DNA from 3 places in the Pseudoalteromonas sp. Z9A4 genome. Region 3 is predicted to be linked to each of the others. Evidence: predicted binding sites of a transcription regulator. Region 3 holds the regulator's gene; each other region holds the start of a gene.
The links. Region 3 encodes FliA, which starts transcription of late flagellar genes. Its sites were predicted from a motif close to CTAAAGNTNNNNNNNNNNNNGCCGATA; they were not measured.
Positions count from the first base shown of each region.

Region 1: GQR54_RS18445 (DUF5610 domain-containing protein) is a predicted target of FliA. The motif match lies at 4,961-4,987, and genes of this name have one in related genera.
Region 2: pomA (flagellar motor protein PomA) is a predicted target of FliA. The motif match lies at 1,867-1,893, and genes of this name have one in related genera.

Region 1 covers NZ_WTLA01000040.1:124-7,905, reverse strand. The annotation lists gene ccoG (cytochrome c oxidase accessory protein CcoG) at 1-1,316, shown strand, start outside; gene GQR54_RS18465 (serine/threonine protein kinase) at 1,403-2,377, shown strand; gene GQR54_RS18460 (thiol:disulfide interchange protein DsbA/DsbL) at 2,412-3,035, shown strand; gene GQR54_RS18455 (thiol:disulfide interchange protein DsbA/DsbL) at 3,052-3,690, shown strand; gene trmA (tRNA (uridine(54)-C5)-methyltransferase TrmA) at 3,757-4,854, opposite strand; gene GQR54_RS18445 (DUF5610 domain-containing protein) at 5,017-6,156, shown strand; gene murI (glutamate racemase) at 6,222-7,022, shown strand; gene GQR54_RS18435 (RNA-binding protein) at 6,985-7,464, opposite strand.
Region 2 covers NZ_WTLA01000017.1:1,629-9,410, reverse strand. The annotation lists gene dxs (1-deoxy-D-xylulose-5-phosphate synthase) at 1-393, opposite strand, end outside; gene ispA ((2E,6E)-farnesyl diphosphate synthase) at 499-1,386, opposite strand; gene GQR54_RS12805 (exodeoxyribonuclease VII small subunit) at 1,389-1,631, opposite strand; gene pomA (flagellar motor protein PomA) at 1,953-2,720, shown strand; gene GQR54_RS12795 (flagellar motor protein MotB) at 2,723-3,643, shown strand; gene GQR54_RS12790 (hypothetical protein) at 3,927-4,412, shown strand; gene GQR54_RS12785 (DNA topoisomerase III) at 4,483-6,423, shown strand; gene GQR54_RS12780 (amidohydrolase) at 6,517-7,782, opposite strand, start outside.
Region 3 covers NZ_WTLA01000006.1:44,854-52,635, reverse strand. The annotation lists gene GQR54_RS06635 (protein phosphatase CheZ) at 1-725, opposite strand, end outside; gene cheY (chemotaxis response regulator CheY) at 744-1,127, opposite strand; gene GQR54_RS06625 (RNA polymerase sigma factor FliA) at 1,168-1,878, opposite strand; gene GQR54_RS06620 (MinD/ParA family protein) at 1,905-2,765, opposite strand; gene flhF (flagellar biosynthesis protein FlhF) at 2,758-4,239, opposite strand; gene flhA (flagellar biosynthesis protein FlhA) at 4,260-6,371, opposite strand; gene flhB (flagellar biosynthesis protein FlhB) at 6,445-7,575, opposite strand; gene fliR (flagellar biosynthetic protein FliR) at 7,585-7,782, opposite strand, start outside.

The DNA of each region.
Region 1 (7,782 bases), on a different contig from region 3:
TAAAAGGCCTACATCAATTACTTAGGCAGCGCATTGGCTTTTTAGGCCTACTTGCGTTTATGTTACTTCCTTGGATTAATTTTAACGGCCAGCAAGCAGTGCTGTTTGATCTAATTGGTCAAAAATACAATATTTTTGGTTTAACGCTATGGCCTCAAGATTTTACCATATTAGCGTTTATTTTTATGCTGGCAGCATTTGCGCTGTTTTTAGTGACCACCTTCTATGGACGGGTGTGGTGTGGCTACACATGTCCGCAAACTGTTTGGACCTTTATTTTTATTTGGTTTGAAGAAAAGCTTGAGGGCACGGCTAATCAGCGTAAAAAACTCGATCAACGACCCATGAATTTTGATAAGTTTTGGCGTAAAACGGCAAAGCATACTAGTTGGGTATTGTTTTCGTTATATACCGCCATTTCTTTTGTGGGTTACTTTACGCCAATCAGAGAGTTACTTCCTGATTTTGTAACGTTTAACGTGGGTGGTTATGCACTAGTCAGTATTATTTTCTTTGCTGCGTGTACCTATGGTAATGCCGGTTGGATGCGTGAAATTATGTGTTTACACATTTGCCCTTACTCACGTTTTCAATCAGCTATGTTTGATAAAGATACATACACTGTAACGTACGACGAAAGCCGTGGTGAAAGCCGTGGTCCTCGTTCACGTAAAGTAGATCATGAAGATTTAGAGCTAGGCGACTGTATAGACTGTAACTTGTGTGTTCAAGTGTGCCCAACAGGTATTGATATTAGAAATGGGTTACAAGCTGAGTGTATTAACTGTGGTGCATGTATTGATGCGTGTGATGGCGTAATGGATAAAATGGAATACCCGCGTGGGCTTATTTCATATACGACAGAGCGAAACCTCGAAACCCCAGAAAATAAAACGAATCCACTACGAGCTAAAATCATTGGTTACACGGTCATACTTGTTGTGCTTACGGGAGCACTTGTAGCTAATATAGCGCTGCGTAAAACAATGGACTTTGATATCATTCGTGATCGAAACCAACTATATCGTGTCGATTTTGATGGTTTAGTAGAGAACACCTACACATTAAAGGTAATCAACAAGGCGCAGTACGAGCAAACTTTTAATATTAAAGTGCAAGGGTTAGATAACTTTAAGTATATTGGTAAGCAGTCATTTACTGTGCAGGCAGGGCAATCTCATAATGTGCCATTGTCGCTTGTAATGGACCCTTATGATTTGAAGGTGTCGATGACAGAGTTTAACTTTGTGCTTTCACCGGTAGATGAGCCGGATGAGACAATATCGCAGTCGAGTAACTTTTTTAAAGCGCGATAATCACAACCTACCTTAAATAGGTAAGTTGATATAGCAATTAACAAAAGCGGGTATATAACCCGCTTTTTATTTTATATAAGAAGAGTATGAGTAAATTTAGTTTTATTGACTTAACACCTGACCTAATACTCGATGCAATAGAAAGCGTAGGTGTGTACGCTGAATCTGGTTTGTTGGCACTCAATAGCTATGAAAACAGAGTGTACCAATTTAAAGCCGATGATGGCCTGCGTTACGTAGTGAAGTTTTATCGCCCAGAGCGCTGGAGTAAAGAGCAAATTCAAGAAGAGCATGATTTTGCATTTGAACTGGCAGAAGCGGAAGTGCCTGTTGTTGCCCCTATTTTATATAATGGGCAAAGCTTGTTTGAACACGAAGGTTATTTGTTTGTGTTGTTTCCAAGTGTCGGCGGGCGTTTATTTGAGGTTGATAACTTAGACCAGCTTGATGTAATGGGGCGTTTAATTGGCCGTATGCACCAAGTAGCTAAAACAAAGCCTTTTACTTATAGGCCAACAGTTACTTGCGAGGAGTATTTACATACAGCCAAAGTTCATCTTCAAAAAAGTAACTTAGTGCCTATGGGAATAAATACTGCCTTTTATACTATTTTAGATTTAGTGATAGAGCAGGCGCAAAAACAGTATAAAGATGTGCAAAGTATTCGCTTACATGGTGACTGCCACGTTGGTAATATTTTGTGGGCAGGTGATGCGCTAATGTTTGTTGATTTAGATGACAGCCGCCAAGGTCCTGCAATCCAAGATTTATGGATGATGCTCAGTGGCGATAGAGCGACGCAACTGTTACAGTTAGACACCCTTGTGAGTGCGTATGAAGAGTTTTGTGATTTTGATCACTCTCAACTCAAATTAATTGAACCGCTGCGAGCGATGCGTATTATCCATTATATGGGATGGGTAGCTAAACGATGGAGCGATCCTGCCTTTGTGCGGAACTTTACATGGTTTGCTGATGACAAATACTGGGAGCAACAAATTTTAGCACTGAAGGAGCAACTTGCAGCACTGCAAGAAGCACCGTTAAAGTTATTGCCGTAATATTTTATTTAAAGACAAGTACAACGAGATACAAATGCTTAAAAAATTAAAACTGAGTTTATTACTTTTATGTTTACCATTTGCAGCACTTGCTGCACAGTTTGAAGTTGATAATCAATACACTGTTATTGATGTAGACAAAAGTACATCACCACAAGTAACCGAGTTTTTCTCATTTTACTGTCCACATTGCTTTAAGTTTGAACCAGTAGCAAAAGCAATTGAACAAGGCTTGCCAGAAGGCGCGGAGTTTATTAAAAACCACGTGAACTTTTTAGGTGGCGTGTCGCCACAAGCACAAAGTAATTTAAGCTTTGCCTACTTAATTGCTAAGCAGCATGGTCAGGCGCAGAGTATTAGCGATCAAATTTTTAAAAGTATTCATGTTCAGCGTGCTCCTTTAACTGAAATGAAAGACGTTAAAAAATTACTTGAAGTAAACGGTATTGATAGCGCAACGTTTGATCAAGAAATTGCAAGCATGCCAGTTATTTCGGCTGAGCAAGCAATGCAAAACAAACAAAATAAATATTCAAAATTAGGCGCACTTACAGGTGTACCTACTTTTATTGTTAACGATAAATATAAAATAAACCTCAACACCATCAAAAATCAAAAAGAACTTGATGAGTTAGTAGCGTTTTTATTAGCACTATAAATTTCGGAGCATAATAATGATTAAATTAGTTAAAGCAGGTTTGCTTGCAGTACTACTTCCTATGGCGGCAACAAGCTTTGCAGCAACGTATGAAGAAGGCGTGCATTACGACGTTGTTTCTGAGCGCGCAACAAAAAAGCCAGAAATTAAAGAGTTTTTCTCATTTTACTGCCCTGCATGTAATAACATGGAAGCACTAATTGGTGAGTTTAAGCCTAAGCTTGATAAAAACGTTAAATTTAAAAAGAGCCATGTTGATTTTGTAGGTGTACGCGACCCAGAAAACCAACAGATGATGAGCCAAGCACTCGCTACTGCAGAAGTGCTTCCGCAAAAAGATAAAATTGTCTCTGCAATCTTTAATCATATTCATACAAAGCGCGCTAGTTTTAATGAGCTTGCAGATGTAAAAGATATATTTGTAGCGCAGGGCGTTGATGGCGATAAGTTTGATAAGCTGTTTAAAAGCTTCTCGGTACGTACGCTGAGCTCTAAAATGAAACGCGATCAAGACTACTTTAAAGAAAAAGGCGCACTACGTGGCGTACCTACATTTATTGTAAATGGTAAGTATAAATTAAACCTAGGTCGTGAGTCGGGTATTACTGAACCAGAAGATATTAGCAAACTGATTAATTACTTAGCTAACAAGTAAGTTTAGCTAAAACTAAAAAAGCTCCTACAAGGAGCTTTTTTTATGGGTAACGTTTACTGAGCGTATTTATTTGCGCTGCAAGAAAACACCCGACTCAATGTGATGTGTATATGGGAACTGATCAAATATAGCAAAGCGCTTAACGTTGTGCGTACGTGTTAGGTGATCAAGGTCACGCTCAAGGGTTTCAGGATTACACGATATATAAATTATGCTTTCGTAGTTAGCTACTAAGTCACACGTTAATTCATCCATGCCCGCGCGCGGTGGATCAACTAATATGGTTTGGCAGTCATAGCTTTTAAGGTCAATACCGTCTAAACGAGAGAAAGTACGCTCGCCATTCATTGCTTGAGTAAACTCTTCACTAGACATACGAATAATATCTAAGTTCTCTACGTTATTTTTAGCAATATTGTATTGAGCAGAATGAACAGATGATTTTGATATTTCTGTTGCTAATACTTTATTAAAACAGCCCGCTAACGCAATTGAAAAGTTACCGTTACCGCAATACAGTTCTAATAAATCATTTTTAAGTGGTTTACATAAATCTTGCGCCCACTCCAGCATATTAATATTTACTTTTGCATTAGGCTGAGTAAAGCTATTTTCTACTTGTTGATAAATAAGCTCTTGACCATTAACTGTTAAACGCTCAGTTACAAAGTCATCACCCAGCACTTCTTTTTGTTTGCGAGCACGGCCGATAAAGTCAATTTTGTATTTACTGCTTAGTTTTTCTTTAAGCGCTTTAATTTCACTTAACCATTCATCATCAAGTGGTTTGTGATAAAGCAAGCTTACTAAAATTTCACCGCTTAGCGTGGATAGGTAATCGATTTGAAATAACTTACGACGTAATATTTCACAAGGCTTAAGATGCTCAATCATCACCTGCATTATTTCACCAACTAGAGGCGCTGCTGGATCAAATGTATCAACACGGATTTTTTCTTTTGTTTGTTGATCAAACATAATGTGAAACAGATCGTCACCGTCGTGCCATACTCTAAATTCAGCACGTTGGCGGTAGTTAGTTGGCTCTGAGCTAAATACTTCTAGTTGCTCCACACCAAAACGTTGGAACTGTGCACTAATACGCTGCTCTTTTTCACTTAACTGCGTTTGGTACTGTGTGGTATCTATTTTAATAACTGCCATTAACGCTACTACCTTATCTAAGATCTGTTTATCGGCGCTATTGTAGGGAGCGCTGCGTATTTGTCTAGTTTTGGCTAGCATTTATGCTGTTTTATTGAACATTGTACTTTAGTTTTTGTTGTTATAGCCGATAATAAACTACGCACGCTTAGGAGACGAATCATGAAAATAGGTAATTATGGCTTTACGCCAAACAACAACATCAATAAATTCAATAATAAAGCTGATATACAGCAACCTACAATTACGTCTCCTCAAGATAGCTATCAACAACGAGGCCGAGAGTTGGCCGCAAAGGTGCTTGGCGATAAAATGGCTGAGCAGCTTGGATTGCCTATCGCAGAAAAAAAAGCAGATAAACCACTATTTGATTTTGATGAAATAGTAAAAAACGTACTCGATTTTGTAAGTCGTGCTGTTAATAAAGCAAAAGCTAATGGCGCTGATGACGAAAAGCTCAAAGATATGTTAGGCGACGCGCGCAAAGGAGTCCAAATAGGGATTGACGACGCTGTTGATGAACTCAAAGGTACAGGTGTATTTAATGATGACATGGAAGAGGGGATTAATAAGTCCAAAGAGGGAATTTACAATGGGCTCGATAAGTTTGAAGAGTCGTTATTTAACCCACAACCTGCCAGCGTAAATATAAGCCAGGCTCAATATGTCAGTATGACGAGTAATGCAGAGTATAAATTTACCACCGCAGAGGGTGACGAGGTAAGTATTAGCTTTGCAGATGCATTTGAATCTCAGTCGGCAAGTGGCTATCAGCAAAACAGTAATAGCGAGTCGTTTGCAAGCTCATCATCGCAATCTCGACAGGTATCATTTTCGATGTCGGTTAATGGTGACTTAAATGAGCAAGAGCAAGAAGCTATTAATGCAATGATGGAAGACTTACAAGATCTAAGTAAAACCTTTTTTGGTGGTGATTTAGATGAAGCATTTGAACAAGCGCAAGAGCTGAGTTTAGACAGCGATCAGCTGGTGGCTTTTTCTATGGATTTACGCCAAACAAAAACAATAGCAACAGTTAAAAGCTATGAAGAATATAGACCAGCACCAGAAAAACGAGTAGCGGAAGGTTTAGCTCCTTTTAATGATGACCTTAAAAATGCTTTTGAAAAAGCGGGTGAGCTTGGATTACAAAATCAGCTAGCTGGCATTCTCCAATGGTTAAATCAAGATCAGGAGCAAATAGATAAGTTAGTGGATTACACAAAGTCTATGTTCGAAAACCTTAATCAGTTAAATTCGGCAGCCGACGAGCTTGCTGATTTAGAAACCACGCAAAGTTAAACTACTTTCTTTTATAAATACCTCATGGCAAACTGCCGTTCTTAAAGTAAAGTGGGAACGGTAGTTTGTCAGCGCATATAATGGTCTTTGATTCAGGTATTGGTGGAACTACTGTACTTGAGCATATAAAGCAAAGTATCCCCAATGCTCAGTACAGTTATTTTATGGATAATGCATTACTACCTTATGGTGCTCAATCCCAAAAAACAATCATTAACCGATTATGCTCACTTATTCATTTCATCAAAGCTAATACGCTTAACGTTGATTTAATTGTAATAGCGTGTAATACCGCTTCTACATCTGCACTTAGCGCTGTTCGCCAAATGACAGATATTCCTATAGTAGGTGTTGTGCCAGCAATAAAGCCTGCGGCAGAGTTAACACGTTCAAATCATATTGGCTTATTAGCCACACCGGCAACGGTCGCCAGTTCATACACTAAAACATTAATTACTGAGCATGCACGTAATGTAACCGTTAATCTATATAGCAGTGTGGAGTTAGTAACTTTAGCTGAGCAATACTTTTTTACAGAGTCTTTGGATACAAACAAGTTGCATCAAGTGCTTGATGACCTACATATAGATAAAACTATAGATGTACTTGTATTAGGATGTACGCACTTTCCAATATTAGCAGAGCCTATTAGTCAGTATTTTAAAGGGAATGTAAAATTACTTGATTCAGGTGTAGCGATAGCAAACAGAGTCAACTACCTACTTAACCAACTTAACTTGTGTGTGAATAAACTAACAGACATAAAAAAGCCGCTGCAATATTATGCAACGGCTGATGTGTTTAGCAATAAGCTAGCGGTAAAGCTAGTTACACTGACTGATCCGTCTCAGTACGTAGAGCATTAGAATCATCTTCTTGTTTTTGTTTTGCTTCACGTACCTTTAAAGTACGTTGTTGGAACTCGCTATCGTTCAAGTTAGCAATTGCATTGTCTGCATCAGCTTGCGCCATTTCAACAAAACCAAAGCCACGACGCTTGCCAGTATTCTTATCCTTTAATAAACGAACATTGAATACTTTGCCTTGTTCTTCAAATAATGCACGAACCACACCTTCGTTTGCACGATAAGGAAGGTTACCAACATAAAGCGTTTTTGTTTTAACTTCAGCTTCTTCAGTCACATCAGATGACATTGCAGCAATAGCAATCGCACCTATTAATAAACCAGCACCAAATAGTAATGCAGGGTTTAAAGCTAAGCCGCCTAAAGCAAACTCAACAACAACAAAACCAACTACAGCAAGAATAACAGAGAAGATAAAAGATTTTTGATCGGGTAATTTCATTTTAGATCTACCAATAAACAGGAAATAAACATTAATTTAACATTGTGAACTTGCTATCTTAACGTCTAAATCAAACATAGCAATGATATTTGTATTAAATAATAAATAAGAGCACAAAAAAGCATCATCTTAGGAAGGTTTTCATATGGTTTTACATGGTTTTGTTCTATTTTTGTTCGAACAGTAAAAAGATCTAAAAAAAGGGTTGATCTGTTTTCGGATCTCCCTATAATGCGACCCCACTGAGACGGGAAACGCCAACGCATAGTGAGGCACGAACTACTCAGAGAGTTAAATAAAACTTCGGTTTTAAATCTT
Region 2 (7,782 bases), on a different contig from region 3:
TAAAGCAGCTGAAATAGATGTGCTTGAATGGCCTACGCTAAACGTATCGTATTGGCTTTCATCGCGAAAAGGAAAAGGGTGCAAACCATCTTTTTGGCGAATAGTGTGCATTTGGTCGCGACGACCAGTAAGAATTTTATGCGGATAAGCTTGATGACCCACATCCCAAACTAGGCGATCGTCTGGAGTGTTATAAACATAATGCAGCGCAACGGTTAGTTCAACCGTCCCTAAACCAGACGCTAGATGACCGCTACTTTGCGATACTGAGTTGAGTAAATAATCGCGCAGCTCATTGCTAAATGCAGGGAGTTTGTCTTGCGCTAAGTCACGCAATTGGGCTGGCTCGTCAACCAAATTAAGTAATGGATACTTGCTACTATCAAGTGTCATGGTTTTATATATATCCTTCGCTAACATTAATTAATTCAAAGCTTTTACGAATAATTAATGTTGAGTAATAATGTCAGTGCTAATTGCAATACGTATGAGCAAAAATTAGTGGTCACGCTCAATTAGGTAATTTGCTAGCGACGCAAGAAGTGTTGTGTCAGCATCTATATTTGCTAACGCTTCATGGGCTTGTTGAATTAAATTATGCGCCTTTTCTTTAGCGCCTAGCATACCTAATAATGCCGGATATGTCGCTTTATTCGCGGCAATATCGGAGCCTTGTGGCTTTCCTAAAGTAACCGTATCGCCTTCAACATCTAAAATGTCGTCGTGTACTTGAAATGCTAGCCCTATAGCATACCCAAAAACACTTAAATTTTCTAAGGTTTGTTGATCAGCCTTTTCACTGCAAAGTGCACCAAGTGTAATTGCGCAATTAATTAGAGCCCCGGTTTTTAGTTTATGTATTCGCTCCAGTTCTTGTACGGTAATTACTTTATCTGTTGCTGCTATATCAAGCCCTTGTCCGCCAACCATACCCTGAAGACCTGATGCATGGGCAAGTTGCGCAATCATTTTTACTTGTGTTTGCGATGAGCATTCAAATTTGTGATTCGCAATAAGCTCAAAAGCAAGAGTTTGAAGAGCATCACCGGCTAAAATTGCATTTGCCTCGCCAAACTCTATATGGCAAGTAGGGCGTCCACGGCGTAAATCGTCGTCATCCATTGCCGGCAAGTCATCATGAACTAACGAATAGCTATGAATGCACTCAATTGCAGCAGCAAGTACGTTTAAGTCTTGATGGTTTACGCCGAGCATTTTACCTGTGGCATAAACTAAAAATGGACGTAATCTTTTACCGCCATTAAATAATCCATACTGGGTGGCGTTCTTTACCGTTTCTTCTGTATCGAGAGGCTGGTTAAAATGCTGTTGTAAGGTCGCTACTACATCTTTTTGAGCACGTTCAATATGATTTTTTATGCTCACAGCTATTCCATATCATTATCAAAATTTGTAAGTACTGACTTTTCGCCATTCCCCAGCAAAATTGATACTTTTTGTTCTGCTTGCTGTAATTTCCCTGATGAAGCACTTGCTAATGCTATTCCACGCTCAAATTGCTTTAACGATTGCTCAAGCGATAAGTCACCTTGTTCCATGTCACTAACGATTGTAGATAATTCTTCTAGTGCTTGTTCGAAACTTAAGTTTTCAGGTTTTTTAGTCGCCATCTTTATTTCAGCTTACATAATAAATTTAGGGGTCAATTTTAGGGGGAATGCTAAACTAGGTCAAAGGATGATATTGGTTTTTTACCTTTATGACGTTAAATTATATTTCAAGTGCATTAATAAAGCCTTAATAGCGGTCTGTTGGTTTAATAAATCAATTGATAATTAGGTAGCCCTTAGAACTTCATCTAAGATAGTGTTTAAGGCTGCTTTTTATGTTTATTTATAAAAATGGCTCAAGCAATTCAATATGTTGCCGATAAGCAGTTAATAATAAAAGTTTATGATAAGGCCATTAAGCATGAAACTTCTGGAGGAAATGTGGATTTAGCAACCATTATAGGGATTTTGGGCGCAGTTGGCTTAATTGTTATGTCCATGTTCATGAGTAGTAGCGGCGAAGTCGCTATGTTTTATAATACCCCATCTGTAGTTATTGTATTTGGTGGTTCACTTTTTATTGTTTTATCTAACTTCACTATGTCGCAATTCTTGGGTATAGGTAAAGTTGTTACTAAAGCGTTTATGTTTAAAATTGAAACGCCAGAAGAGCTTATAGAAAAAGCAGTTGAGCTTGCTGATTCAGCTCGTAAAGGGGGGTTTTTAGCACTCGAAGAAGCTGAAATACCAAATCCCTTTATGCGCAAAGGAGTCGACATGCTCGTCGATGGCCATGATGCAGATGTAGTTCGCGCAACACTTCAAAAAGATATTTCTCTAACCACTACTCGCCATGAAATGGGGGCGGGTTTATTTAAGTCTTTAGCTGACATAGGGCCTGCAATGGGCATGATTGGTACTTTAATTGGTTTGGTTGCGATGTTATCTAACATGGATGATCCAAAGGCAATTGGTCCGGCAATGGCTGTAGCGTTATTAACAACCCTATATGGTGCATTCTTGGCTAATGTTATAGCTATACCTATACAGGTTAAATTAGAGCTACGTAAAGATGAGGAAGCTATGAATCAGCGATTAATCTTAGATGCAATTCTAGGTATTCAAGATGGCCAAAACCCGAAAGTAATCGAGGGTATATTGAAAAATTACTTAGCTGAATCAAAACGTAAAGTAGATACCGAGGAGTAACTATGTCTGATCAAGAGTGCAAATGTCCGCCACCAGGTCTACCTGCATGGATGGGAACTTTTGCCGATTTAATGTCACTATTAATGTGCTTTTTTGTACTCTTGTTGGCTTTTTCTGAAATGGATGTACTCAAATTTAAACAAATTGCAGGCTCTATGAAGTTTGCTTTTGGTGTACAAAACAAAATTGAAGTAAAAGATATCCCTAAAGGAACTTCTGTGATTGCCATGGAATTTACTCCAGGTAAACCAGAGCCCACCCCAATTGAAACTATTCAGCAACAAACAGTAGAAATGACTCAGCAAATGTTAGAGTTTCAAGCTGGTGATGAAAGCTCAGCTGGTGGTAGGCAAGAGCAGCGTGGTGACAAACGAGGTGGTGAATCCAGTAGTACTTCGCAAGGTCAAGGAGCTGAACAAGCAACGTCTTCGGCCGATCAGGAGCAAACTAACGAGTTAGTCAAAAAAATAGCCCAACAGTTAGAAACTCAAATAATCGATGGCGCAATTGAGCTCGAGTCCTTGGGGCAGCAAATAATTATACGTATCAGAGAAAATGGTTCGTTTCCTTCAGGTAGTGCATTTCTACAGCCTAAGTTTAAACCTATAATTAAAGATATTGGTGTGCTTTTAAAGGATGTGCCAGGGGAGATAACGGTATCTGGGCACACGGATGATTTTCAGGTGTCGAATGAGTTATACATAAACAACTGGGATCTTTCTTCTAAGCGAGCTGTTGCTGTAGCAAGCGAGTTACAAAAAGTATCTGGCTTTGACAAAACTCGGATGATGGTTGTTGGGCGAGCTGAAACAAGACCACTTGTACCAAATGATACAGATGAAGACCGCCGAAGAAATCGTCGTGTCGAGATTTCTATTTTACAAGGTAAGGCAAAAGAGTCTGCACCTATTGATGTAAGATAACTTTACTTGGCAAATACGTTTATTTATCATAAAGTAAGCTTTCAATAACAAATGTAACGGAGTCAGCCATGAAGAATATCGATAAATTTAGTTATATGCTGGGTAATGGTGATGATGATGATAAAACAGATAGCCAAACTCAAGATTGGTGGAAGTTTTTCTTCTAAACAATAATAACTTTTACTTACAGGATATCAATTATGAAAAAGTTAGATAAATTTAGCTACATGCCTGGCAATGGAAATGGACAGGATGATGACACAAAACCAGATTAGGTAACTCTATGCCTACATGGTTTAATAGTAGTATGCAAATACTCGAAATTAGCTGGGTGCTATTTTTACTCCCAGCTATTTTTGTATTCTACTTACGTAAGGATTATCTGGCACTTCGCTTTGTGTTAGTTACCGCTGCTTTTTTTTTGTACGGTACTTTAATTTACGGTGATCTAATAACTATTGATGACCCTTATATTTGGCGTTATGTTGTCTGGGCATTTAATGATCTGGCGTGGATGGCTCTGATTGCCTATTGGGGTCTTAAAGATAAAGTGCATTTGTGGCAGTGTGTTATCGGTCAGCTTGTTGTTGTAAGTGCCCCTATTTTACAACTTTTCAGATTAGTTGATCGCCATTTATGGGATCTTTCTTATAGTACATACATTTATAAAACCTTATTGCCATTTATTAATATAGGCACCGTTGTTGTTTGTTATCTTCCGCTTATTTATATTTTAACAAAAGACAAAAAAAGCCCAGCTAGCCAATAGTTACAAAAAGTTCCCTCCTTTAAAATAGCTGTGCTAGACTACTGTTTATATAAACAGTGATGAGCAGGCTATGAAACTCTACATTGCAGAAAAACCTTCACTTGGACGCGCTATTGCTGATGCGTTACCGAAACCACATAAAAAATATGATGGTTATATAGAAGTCGCTAATGGCGATTGTGTATCGTGGTGTATTGGACATTTGCTAGAACAAGCAGAACCCGATGATTACGATGAGCGCTTTAAAAAGTGGCAGTTTGAACACTTACCTATCATACCTGAGCAGTGGAAGTTAAAAGCCAAAACCAAAACACGTAAACAGCTCACTGTTTTAAAAAAATTAATTAAACAAGCCTCGCAACTTATTCACGCTGGCGATCCAGACCGTGAAGGCCAGCTACTAGTCGATCAAGTAATTGAAGAAGCTAAAATAAGTCAAACTAAAAAACAAAGTACGCAGCGCTTACTCATTAGTGATTTAAATTTGTCCGCAGTAAAAAAATCACTGGGTGCTATGCGCTCTAATCGAGATTTTATCCCGTTAAGTGTATCTGCTTTAGCGCGCTCTCGTGCTGATTGGCTATTTGGTATGAATTTAACGCGTGCATATACATTAGCTGGTCAAAAAGCAGGATTTGGTAATGTACTTTCGGTAGGGCGGGTTCAAACCCCTATTTTGGGTCTTGTTGTTAATAGAGATAACGAAATAGCACACTTTGTATCTAAGCCTTTTTACGATGTACTGGCACATTTACTTACTCCAGATAACCAGCCATTCATAGCTAAGTGGGTTCCTAGTAAAGCATGTGAGCCACATCAAGATGAAGAAGGGCGAATACTTAACAAAGCACTCGCAGAAAATGTTGCTTCACGCATTACAAAGCAAAGTGCTGAGCTTACTTCACTTGACCAAAAACAAAAAAAACAAAGTGCACCGTTACCTTATAATTTATCTGCACTGCAAATAGATGCGGCTAAAGCTTTTGGTATGGCAGCTCAAAAGGTATTGGATATTTGCCAAATCCTTTACGAACGTCATAAACTATTGACCTACCCACGCTCGGATAATCGTTATTTACCTAAAGATCACCATCAAGATGCATCTGCTATTTTTAAAGCTATAAGTGCTAATGGTGGGCAAAGCACCGAATTGGTAAATGGGGCTGATGTAAAAAAGCGTAGTAAATGTTTTAACGATTCAAAAGTGGCTGCCCATCATGCCATTGTGCCTACGGCTAAGCAGTTAAAGTCAGCGAGTTTGAGCGGTGACGAAGCGAAGGTATATCAATTAATAAGCCGCCATTACCTAATTCAGTTTTATCCCGACTATATATATAACGAAACTAAAGCAGAGATAACAATCGCTGGCGGATTATTTAAAGCAAATGCAAAACAAGATGTAAGCTTGGGTTTTAAGGTGTTGATGGGTAAATCTGAATTAAAAGATGAAGCCTCGCTACCTCCTTTAACAAAAGGTATGCCTCTTTTTTGCGATAAAGGCGAAGTAGTCGAAAAGCATACGTCGCCCCCTGCTTATTTTACCGATGCTACATTATTGGCTGCGATGACGGGCATTAGCCGGTATGTTAAAGATCCACAAATTAAAAAAGTATTAAAAGACACCGATGGTTTAGGTACGGAGGCAACACGTGCGGGAATAATCGAGTTGCTTTTTAAACGTCGTTTTTTAAAACGTGAAGGTAAGTCAATTAGAGCGACCGAAACGGGGCTTGCTCTTATTAGCGTATTACCACAAGGTTTAGCGAGTCCTGATTTAACCGCAAAGTGGGAATCAAGCTTAGGTGATATTGCGCAGCAAGTAATGAGTTATCAGCAATTTTTACAACCGTTACTTGCCGACTTAAATGGGTTTGTACAATTAGCAGCAAACTGCGATAGCAATGCATTTGCAAGGTTACCAAAAAGCTCACCTAAAAAACGCTTTGCTAAACGAGGTGGAAAAGCGACCTTTAAAAAATCGAGTTATAAAAAAAGCTCTGTTGCTAGTTAGCTACAGAGCCATAGCTGGCCTATTGCAAATAAATTCAACGCAGTTAGCGCTGAAAATAGCTGCTTGAGATAGATTTATTATCCAGAATTCAGGTTACTTATTAAATAAAGCTACAGCAGCGTTACTCATTGCTTTTATTCCGGTAGGGATAGCAACTTTATAATCTGGTGCAAATTTACTAGAGTGTAGGGAAGGGAGTACTTCACCTGTTTTTATAGAATCTGCATATTGTGCTTGGTTTACACCACCTAGCCAAAATAAGGTAATCGGGATATTTTCATCGGTGCGTCCGTATAGGCCAAAGTCTTCACCCGCCATTACAGCTTGTGTTTCAAGCACATTAGTATCACCAATTGCGCTGGCAATAGAGTGTCTAACAATGTCTGTTTGTGCTGGGTTATTATAAGTAGATGGAATAGATTCATCTTCATGTACATATACTACAGGGTAGTTTGATTCATTTAGGCCAGCACTTTGTGCAATACCTGCTGTGATTCGTTTTATTGCTGCTATTTGAGCACTTCTAACATTTGGGTTATAGCTTCTGAGAGTGAGTTGTAGTTTTACTTCATCCGAAATCACATTATGTTTTGAGCCACCATGAATAGACCCAACCGAAATAACCGAAGGCTCTAGCGGTGAAAGTTCTCGGCTTGTGATTGTTTGCAGAGCAAGTACTGTGCGTGAAGCTATAATCACAGGGTCTATAGTTGTATGCGGATAAGCACCATGACCACCTTTACCTTTAATTGTAATATCGACAGAATCTACACTTGCCATAGTGTATTCATTTTTCATTGATATCTTACCAGCGGGGACGCTAGCACTTACATGCAAAGCAATTATATGATCAGGTTTTTCATATTTACTAAATAGTCCTTCGCCTAACATGGCTTTAGCACCCCCACCAACTTCTTCGGCAGGCTGTGCAACCATCATCAAAGTGCCTTTCCATTGATCTTTGTGTACTATTAATTGCTCAGCAGTACCAATAAAAGAGCTCATGTGAATATCGTGGCCACAACCGTGCATTACACCTACTTTCGCACCATGCTCGTCTATTACTTTAACTTTTGAGGCATAGGACTTTCCTGTCTGCTCTATAATAGGTAAGCCATCGGTGTCAGTACGGATCATCACGGTTGGACCGTTTCCGTTTTTGTAAATGCCGACAACACCAAAGCCACCTACATTACTTGTTACTTTAAAACCCAGCTGAGTTAATTTATCCGCTATTTTATTACCCGTTTTTTGTTCGTGATAAGAAAGCTCTGGCGATTGGTGTAAATCGAGGTAAAACTTTTCTATAGCTGGCATGGCTTTGCTTAAATTCAAATCGAGTCCATTTGCCTGTACAAA
Region 3 (7,782 bases):
TCAGACACAACATCATTACGCGATTCTTTATCAATAATAGGGCCTTCTGGACCTGCTAAAGTTTGTGTAACAACTGGTTCTTCTATTTTTTGTTGTTCTATTATCTCAGCTGTGCTGTCATCTTGAGCAGCAAATGCTGTTAAAAGATGAAGTAAGCTTTCTTCTACTTCTCTAACAAGCTCAATAACGCGACGGATAACTTGCCCTGTTAAGTCTTGATAGTCTTGAGCCATTAATACATTAGTCATTAAGTTCTGTAGCTCATCCGTTTTATGATGAGAGTTATTCATAAACTTATCGATACTGTGACACAGCGATTTAAACTCACCGAGCTCAATCTCGCGGCTCATTAAACGATCCCATGTCGGTTTGATATGGGATATTTCATCGGCCAATTGTTGAGCTATAGGTAAACTAGCTTCAACGGCATCCATTGTTTTATTAGCGGCATTTTCTGTCATTTCTATAACATAATTAAGTCGCTTTTTAGCATCTGGAATAGCATCTGTAGTTAGATTAGCCAAACGAGTATCAAGCTCAAAGCCTTTTAGTGATTCGTGCAATTGACGAGTCAATTTTCCAACTTCAGCAAATAATTCAGAGTGTTCTTTAGACGCAGTCTCCAAAATTAATTGATTTGCTTTATCTTGTTCATCATTTTCTAAAAAAACAACGAGTTGACGAGCTTGTTCTAACGTTATTTGAGGCGCAGCAGGTGCTGGCATAAGCCTCTCCCTTATCATTTAGCCTAAACGTTCAAATACTTTTTCTAATTTAGTTTTTAATGTTCCAGCCGTGAATGGCTTAACAATATAACCATTAACACCGGCTTGCGCTGCTGCTATTATTTGTTCTTTTTTAGCTTCTGCTGTTACCATCAATACGGGAATATGTTTTAACTTATCATCCGCACGAATTGCTCTTAAAAGATCAATGCCTTGCATTCCTGGCATATTCCAATCGGTAACCACAAAATCGAACACCTGATTTTGTAACATAGGCAAAGCTGTAGAACCATCATCAGCTTCTTGAACGTTAGTGAAACCTAAATCACGTAACAAATTTTTTATAATTCTTCTCATTGTTGAAAAATCATCAACTACAAGAATTTTCATGTTTTTATCCAAAACATCCTCCAGTGAGGCCTTAACCTGTGTTTACTTACTACTAATTTATCCAGTCATTGATTTTAGCCTTGAGCTTAATCATCGCCTGACCATGTATCTGACTTACACGCGATTCACTTACATCGAGTATATGTCCTATTTCTTTTAAATTCATTTCATCGTTATAGTACAAAGAGAGCACCATTGCATCACGCTCCGGTAGTGACTTAATTGCACTTAGTAAAGATGCATTAAACCGCTCTTTTTTTACATTATTAAAAGGTCTATCTAGTGCAAAATCCTGGTCTATGGGAGTAATAACATCCTCATCTATGCCAAGGTCTTCAATACCTAATACTTTACTAGAATTTACATCACTTAAAATATGATGGTATTCATTAAGCGAAATTTCAAGTTTTTCAGCAACTTCTGTATTCGTTGGTTCACGATTAAGACTACTTTCGAGCCAAGTAATTGCCTCTGCAACCTGTCGGCTTTTTCGGTGTACTGAGCGAGGAGCCCAATCACCACGGCGCATTTCGTCAAGCATAGCTCCGCGAATACGAATACCTGCAAAGGTTTCAAAGCTTGCGCCCTTTGTCGCATCAAAGTTTTTTGAAGCTTCTATTAAACCTATCATCCCCGACTGAATTAAATCGTCAAGTTGAACGCTAGGAGGTAATCGAGCAATTAGATGGCACGCCACCTTTTTGACAAGTGATGCATGCTTCTCAACAATCACATTTAAATTTTGTGTTGATTGATATCCCATAGCTCTATTCACCAATGTTGTCATAATTAGCCGTTTACTAGCTTCTCAATGAAAAACTCTAAATGACCAGATGGTTGGTTTGGTATTGGCCATTTAACTGCTTTGGTTGCCAACGCTTTAAAAGCAAGAGCGGCTGGCGAATTTGGAAAAAGTTCTACAATCACTCTTTGACGACGCGTTGCTTTACGCATATTTTCATCATAAGGAACGGTGGCTACTAGCTCCATTGATACATCTAAAAAGCGATCTGTAACTTTAGAAAGCTTTGCAAACAATTCAGTGCCTTCTCGCATACTGCGGACCATATTGGCAACAATTTTGAACTTATAAACACCATGTTCACGACTTAATACTTTAATAAGTGCGTAAGCATCCGTTATCGATGTTGGTTCATCACACACGACAACCATTACATCTTGTGCCGCGCGTGAAAAGCTCAGTACCATGTCTGAAATACCAGCGGCTGTATCTACTATCAAAATATCAAATTCGGTATTCAATTCGCTAAATGCACGAATTAGCCCCGCATGCTCAGATGGTGACAGTTCAACCATACTTTGCGAACCCGATGTAGCGGGTACAATTTTAATACCTGCTGGGCCTTCAACTAAAATTTCGTCAAGCTCGCATTCACCAGACAAAACGTGTGATAAATTGCGCTCAACACGCAAACCAAGCATAACATCACAGTTTGCTAAACCTAAGTCGGCATCCAGTACTAACACTCTATTACCTTGCTGCCCTAATGCAATAGCGGTATTTAGAGAAACATTTGTTTTCCCTACTCCACCTTTACCACCGGTTACAGCAATAACTTTTACGCCATTGTTACTGTTCTGACTCATTTTTCGCAGGCCGCTTGCTTGATCTAATACTGTGTTAATCATACATCCCTACTGAACTTGACGCCACTGATTGATGCCTTGAATCTTGTGCTTTTATTCTTTTTAAATACAATTGCTCAGCCTTTTTTACTAGTTTTTCAGCATTTGCAACACGAATATCTTCTGGTACTCGTTGACCATTAGTAAGATACCCTATTGGAAGACGATTTTGAATCGCAATACTAATAATTTCACCTAAACTTAATGACTCATCTAACTTAGTGAAAATACAGCCGCTTAACTGTACTTTTTTAAAGTGGCGTACTGTTTCTTGTAGTACATTAATTTGTGCTGTGGCACTTAGTACCAGGTAGCTACGAATATCCACACGTTGGTTGCGCATTAACGTATTCAACTGCTCTGTTAAACGCAAATCTCGTTGACTCATACCTGCAGTATCAATTAATACTAGTCGTTTATTACGCAGATGATATAAAACTTCAGCTAGTTCATTAGCATCTTTAACTTGCTTTACACCACAACCAATAATACGGCCATAAGTTGCAAGCTGCTCATATGCACCAATTCTGTAAGTATCAGTGGTTATTAGAGCCACTTTATCAGCGCCATATTTTTGTGCGCCTAAAGCTGCAAGTTTAGCAACAGTCGTTGTTTTACCAACACCTGTTGGACCTACTAATGCATATACCCCACCTTGGCGAAGTATTTCATTATTAGTTGTTTGCATTTGATCCTCGACCATCGTTAACAATGCTTTCCAACCTTGTTGACGAGATACGTCATCAGGTACGAAACATGCCATTTGTTGCGCGACTTCTTTATCAATACCCATGCCGACTAAACGGTCAACCATACAAGCACGTGTAGGATCGCGTCGCGCCATATCTTGCTGCATTAAACCAGACACTTGATGTTCTAATAATTGACGAATTGCGTTCATTTCTTCACGCATGGTTGTCATTTCTTGGCTTTCATTATTTGGTTTTTGTTGAAGAGTCGTTACTGGGCTATCTAAATCATCAAAGTCGCGATCTAAATCATCAAAACCCAAACTATCTGCTTGAGTTTGTGGGCGAACTGGCGCTGCATTTTCAGGAGCAAACATATTTTTAATACGCGGCTGCGCAGCTGGTTCTTGATAGTTATCAGTAGTATCAATACCCGATTGTGAAAACATAGATGCAAGTTCAGGGGAACGTGGACGCGGCGACTGACGCTCTAGTAATGCTTGTAAGCTGTCAGCCACTTTTGCTTGAGGTTCAGGTTTGGCACGCTGAGGCTCTGGCTTTATAAAATTATGCATACTTTGCTGTGCTGCTTGAACACGAGGCTCAGCAGTACGTTGTGGTTGCGCTGCTTCTTTAGGGGCTGCTTTGTCATAATCAACTGCCGCTACAATTTCTACACCGTTAGCCAGCTTCTTATTTGACATAATAACCGCATCAACACCTAATTCATCTTTAACTTCTTTAAGTGCTGTGCGCATATCTTTAGCAAAAAAACGTTTTATTTTCATGATTCAACCCCTTTAAATTCTTATTGTTGGCCTACAGAGCTAACAATCTTGATCTGTCTTTCATCTGGTATCTCTTGATAAGACATCACTCTCAATCCTGGAATGGTGTACTTAACAAAACGAGATAACACAGTGCGTAACATTCCTGACGTTAGCAATATCGAAGGCTCTCCAGCCATTTCTTGGTTCTGATGCGCTTGCGTCAATGACACTTGAAGTCGCTCAGCAAGTCCTGGCTCTATACCGGCACCTTCGTCGCCTGCATTTTGCAATGACTGATGCAACATCTGTTCCAACTCAGGCGCCAAGGTTATGACAGGAATTTCTGATGACATGCCCACGGCATCTTGAACGATTAATCTTCGCAGTGAAATACGTACCGCAGCCGTTAGTACATCAGGGTCTTGGCTACGCGGACCATATTCAACAAGGGTTTGAACAATTGAGCGCATGTCGCGAATAGCCACCCCTTCATTCAATAAATTTTGCAGTACTTTTACAATTGCAGTTAATGGTAATACATCGGGTACTAATCCTTCCACTAAACGAGGGTGGCTTTTAGCAAGCATATCAAGCAGGTTTTGGACTTCTTCATGTCCTAGTAGCAACGCCGCACTGTTAGTTAATAACTGGCTAATATGGGTTGCAACTACCGTGGCAGAATCGACAACGGTGTAACCAAGTGATTGTGCTTCATCTTTTTGATCAGGCTTAATCCAAACTGCATCAAGACCAAAAGCAGGGTCTTTAGTGTCGACTCCTTTAATTGGTCCAAACACTTGCCCAGGATTAATCGCTAGCTCGTCGCCATGTTTAAGCTCGCTTTCACCGGTTGAAACACCCATTAGTGTTATTCTGTATGCATTAGGGTCAAGCTCTAAATTATCGCGGATATGTACAGGTGGCACCAAAAAGCCAAGTTCTTGAGAAAGCTTTTTACGAACCCCTTTAATACGATTAAGTAACTCACCACCCTGTGATTGGTCAACTAAAGGAATTAATCTGTAACCTACCTCTAATCCAATTACATCAACCTGTTGAACGTCATCCCAACCAAGTTCTTTTTGCTCTTGTTTATTTGCAACACCCGTTGCAGCGCTTCCACCATTAGCTGCTTCCTCAGCCTCTGCAGCGGCGGCTTTTAATTTACTTTGCTGTGTGTAGTAAGCTAAATAGCCTAGTAACGCACCTAAACTTAAAAAAGCAAAGTGCGGCATGCCAGGCACTAACCCCATAATGATCAAAATACCAGAAGCAATAAAGAGTGATTTTTCATTACCAAGTTGTTTCTTGAATTGGTCACCCATGTTGAGCGACTCATTTTGGCGTGTTACAACAATCGCTGTACCAATTGAAAGCAGTAAAGAAGGTAGCTGAGCAACTAAGCCATCACCAATAGTAAGTAAAGTATATACTTCCATGGCATCGCCAAAGCTCAAATTGTGCTGAATCATACCGACAAACAAACCACCAACAATATTGATGATCAATATAACAATACCTGCAATGGCATCGCCTTTTACAAATTTACTCGCACCATCCATTGAGCCATAAAAGTCGGCTTCTCGGGTTACTTCCTCGCGGCGATCACGCGCTTGCTCAGCACTTATAAAACCAGCATTTAAATCGGCGTCAATTGCCATTTGTTTACCCGGCATTGCATCAAGGGTGAAACGTGCAGATACCTCAGATATACGCCCAGCACCTTTAGTAATTACTACAAAGTTAATAATGATCAGAATTAAAAATACAACCAAACCAACAGCGTAGTTACCACCAATAACAACTGAGCCAAACGCTTCAATTACTTTACCAGCAGAATCACCACCATTATGACCTTCAAGTAATACAACTCGAGTACTGGCAACGTTGAGCGCTAAGCGCATAATCGTAGCGATTAGTAATACAGAGGGGAATATACCAAACTCGACCGGCTTCATCGTATAAACAGTCACGAGTAAAACCACTAATGCGAGGGCAATATTAAACGAGAAAAGAATATCGAGTAAAAATGGCGGCAATGGTAAAATCACCATTCCTAAGGCAGCAAGTACAAGCAAAGGAGTACCGACCCCTTTGGCATAGTCTTTTTTGTCTCTGTTAAGTTGTTGTAATACCGCTTTAAAACTCATAATTCTACAATTTCAAAAAATTGACACTGCATTGAATTAGCAATAACTATTCCAAGTTACTAGGTTAACGACTTTAATATTTATAGGCATCTGGGATGGGTAGCTTATTGTTAAGCTTAGTTGGGCGTTTTCCGCGCCCTTTATTAAAGCGCTTAAGCTGAAATACATAGGCTAAAACTTGCGCTACAGCGGTGAATAACTGATCCGGTATTTGTTCGCCAACTTCAGCAGTATGATAAAGTGCTCGAGTCAGCATCGGGGATTCTAAAATAGGTACTTCATTCCCTATTGCTACTTTACGAATTTGCATCGCCATTTCATCAATGCCCTTTGCAAGCACAATAGGCGCTCCTGCACGCTCTGTGTCATATTTTAATGCTACCGAATAGTGAGTTGGATTGGTAACAATAACATCAGCATCTGGGACGTCTTGCATCATGCGATTTTGTGACATTTGCCTTTGAGTCTGTCTTATACGCGCTTTTATTTGTGGATCACCTTCAGAGTTTTTATACTCATCTTTAACCTCTTGCATTGTCATTTTAAGTTGTTTGTTATGATTATAACTTTGAAATGGAGCATCAATTGCCGCAATAATAACTAAAGTGCACGAAAGACCCAAGAACATCCAAGCTAAAATTTCTAAGGCATGAATAATATTACCCGGTGCACTTTCTAAACTTAAGTGCAGTATTTCATCAAAAAAGGTATTAATTAGAAATATAGCGAAACTTGCAACTAAGCCAAACTTTAATAGTGACTTTACAAGCTCAACAGCCGCTTGCGGGCCAAACATTCGCTTAAAGCCTTTCATTGGCGACATTTTACTTGCTTTAGGCGCGGCTGCTTCCCAGCTAAAATTAAAACCACCTAACAAGGTATTACCTATAAACGCAGCTAAAACAATAATAAATACGAACATGGCCATAGGAAATATTAAAGCGTCCGCAACTTCTCCCCATACAGCAAACATTTTAGTAGTGTCAAAGGCTTCGTTACGATTCAAGTTAAGCGTACGGCCCATTACATTGTATAAACCTTTGCCAATTTCAGGTCCATACATCAAAAGCGATATAGCCGAAAAAATAAGTACAAACATGGTACCTAGCTCTTTAGAACGCGCTATTTGACCTTTCTTTTTAGATTCTTCAAGCTTTTTGGATGTGGGTTCTTCTGTTTTTTCTTGTCCTGAGTCTTCAGACATGCCTTTCTCCTAAGGTGAACAACCAACTAGAGTACACATTAGCTCAACCATTTTTAACCATTGAAATTCAAACTGAGTAACAAAGTTACCTAGTGTCGCCCAAATAATAATGAGCCCAGCTACCAAGGTAAATGGAAAACCGATAGAGAAAATATTTAGTTGAGGAGCTGCACGCGTCATAATACCAAACGACATATTAATAACGAG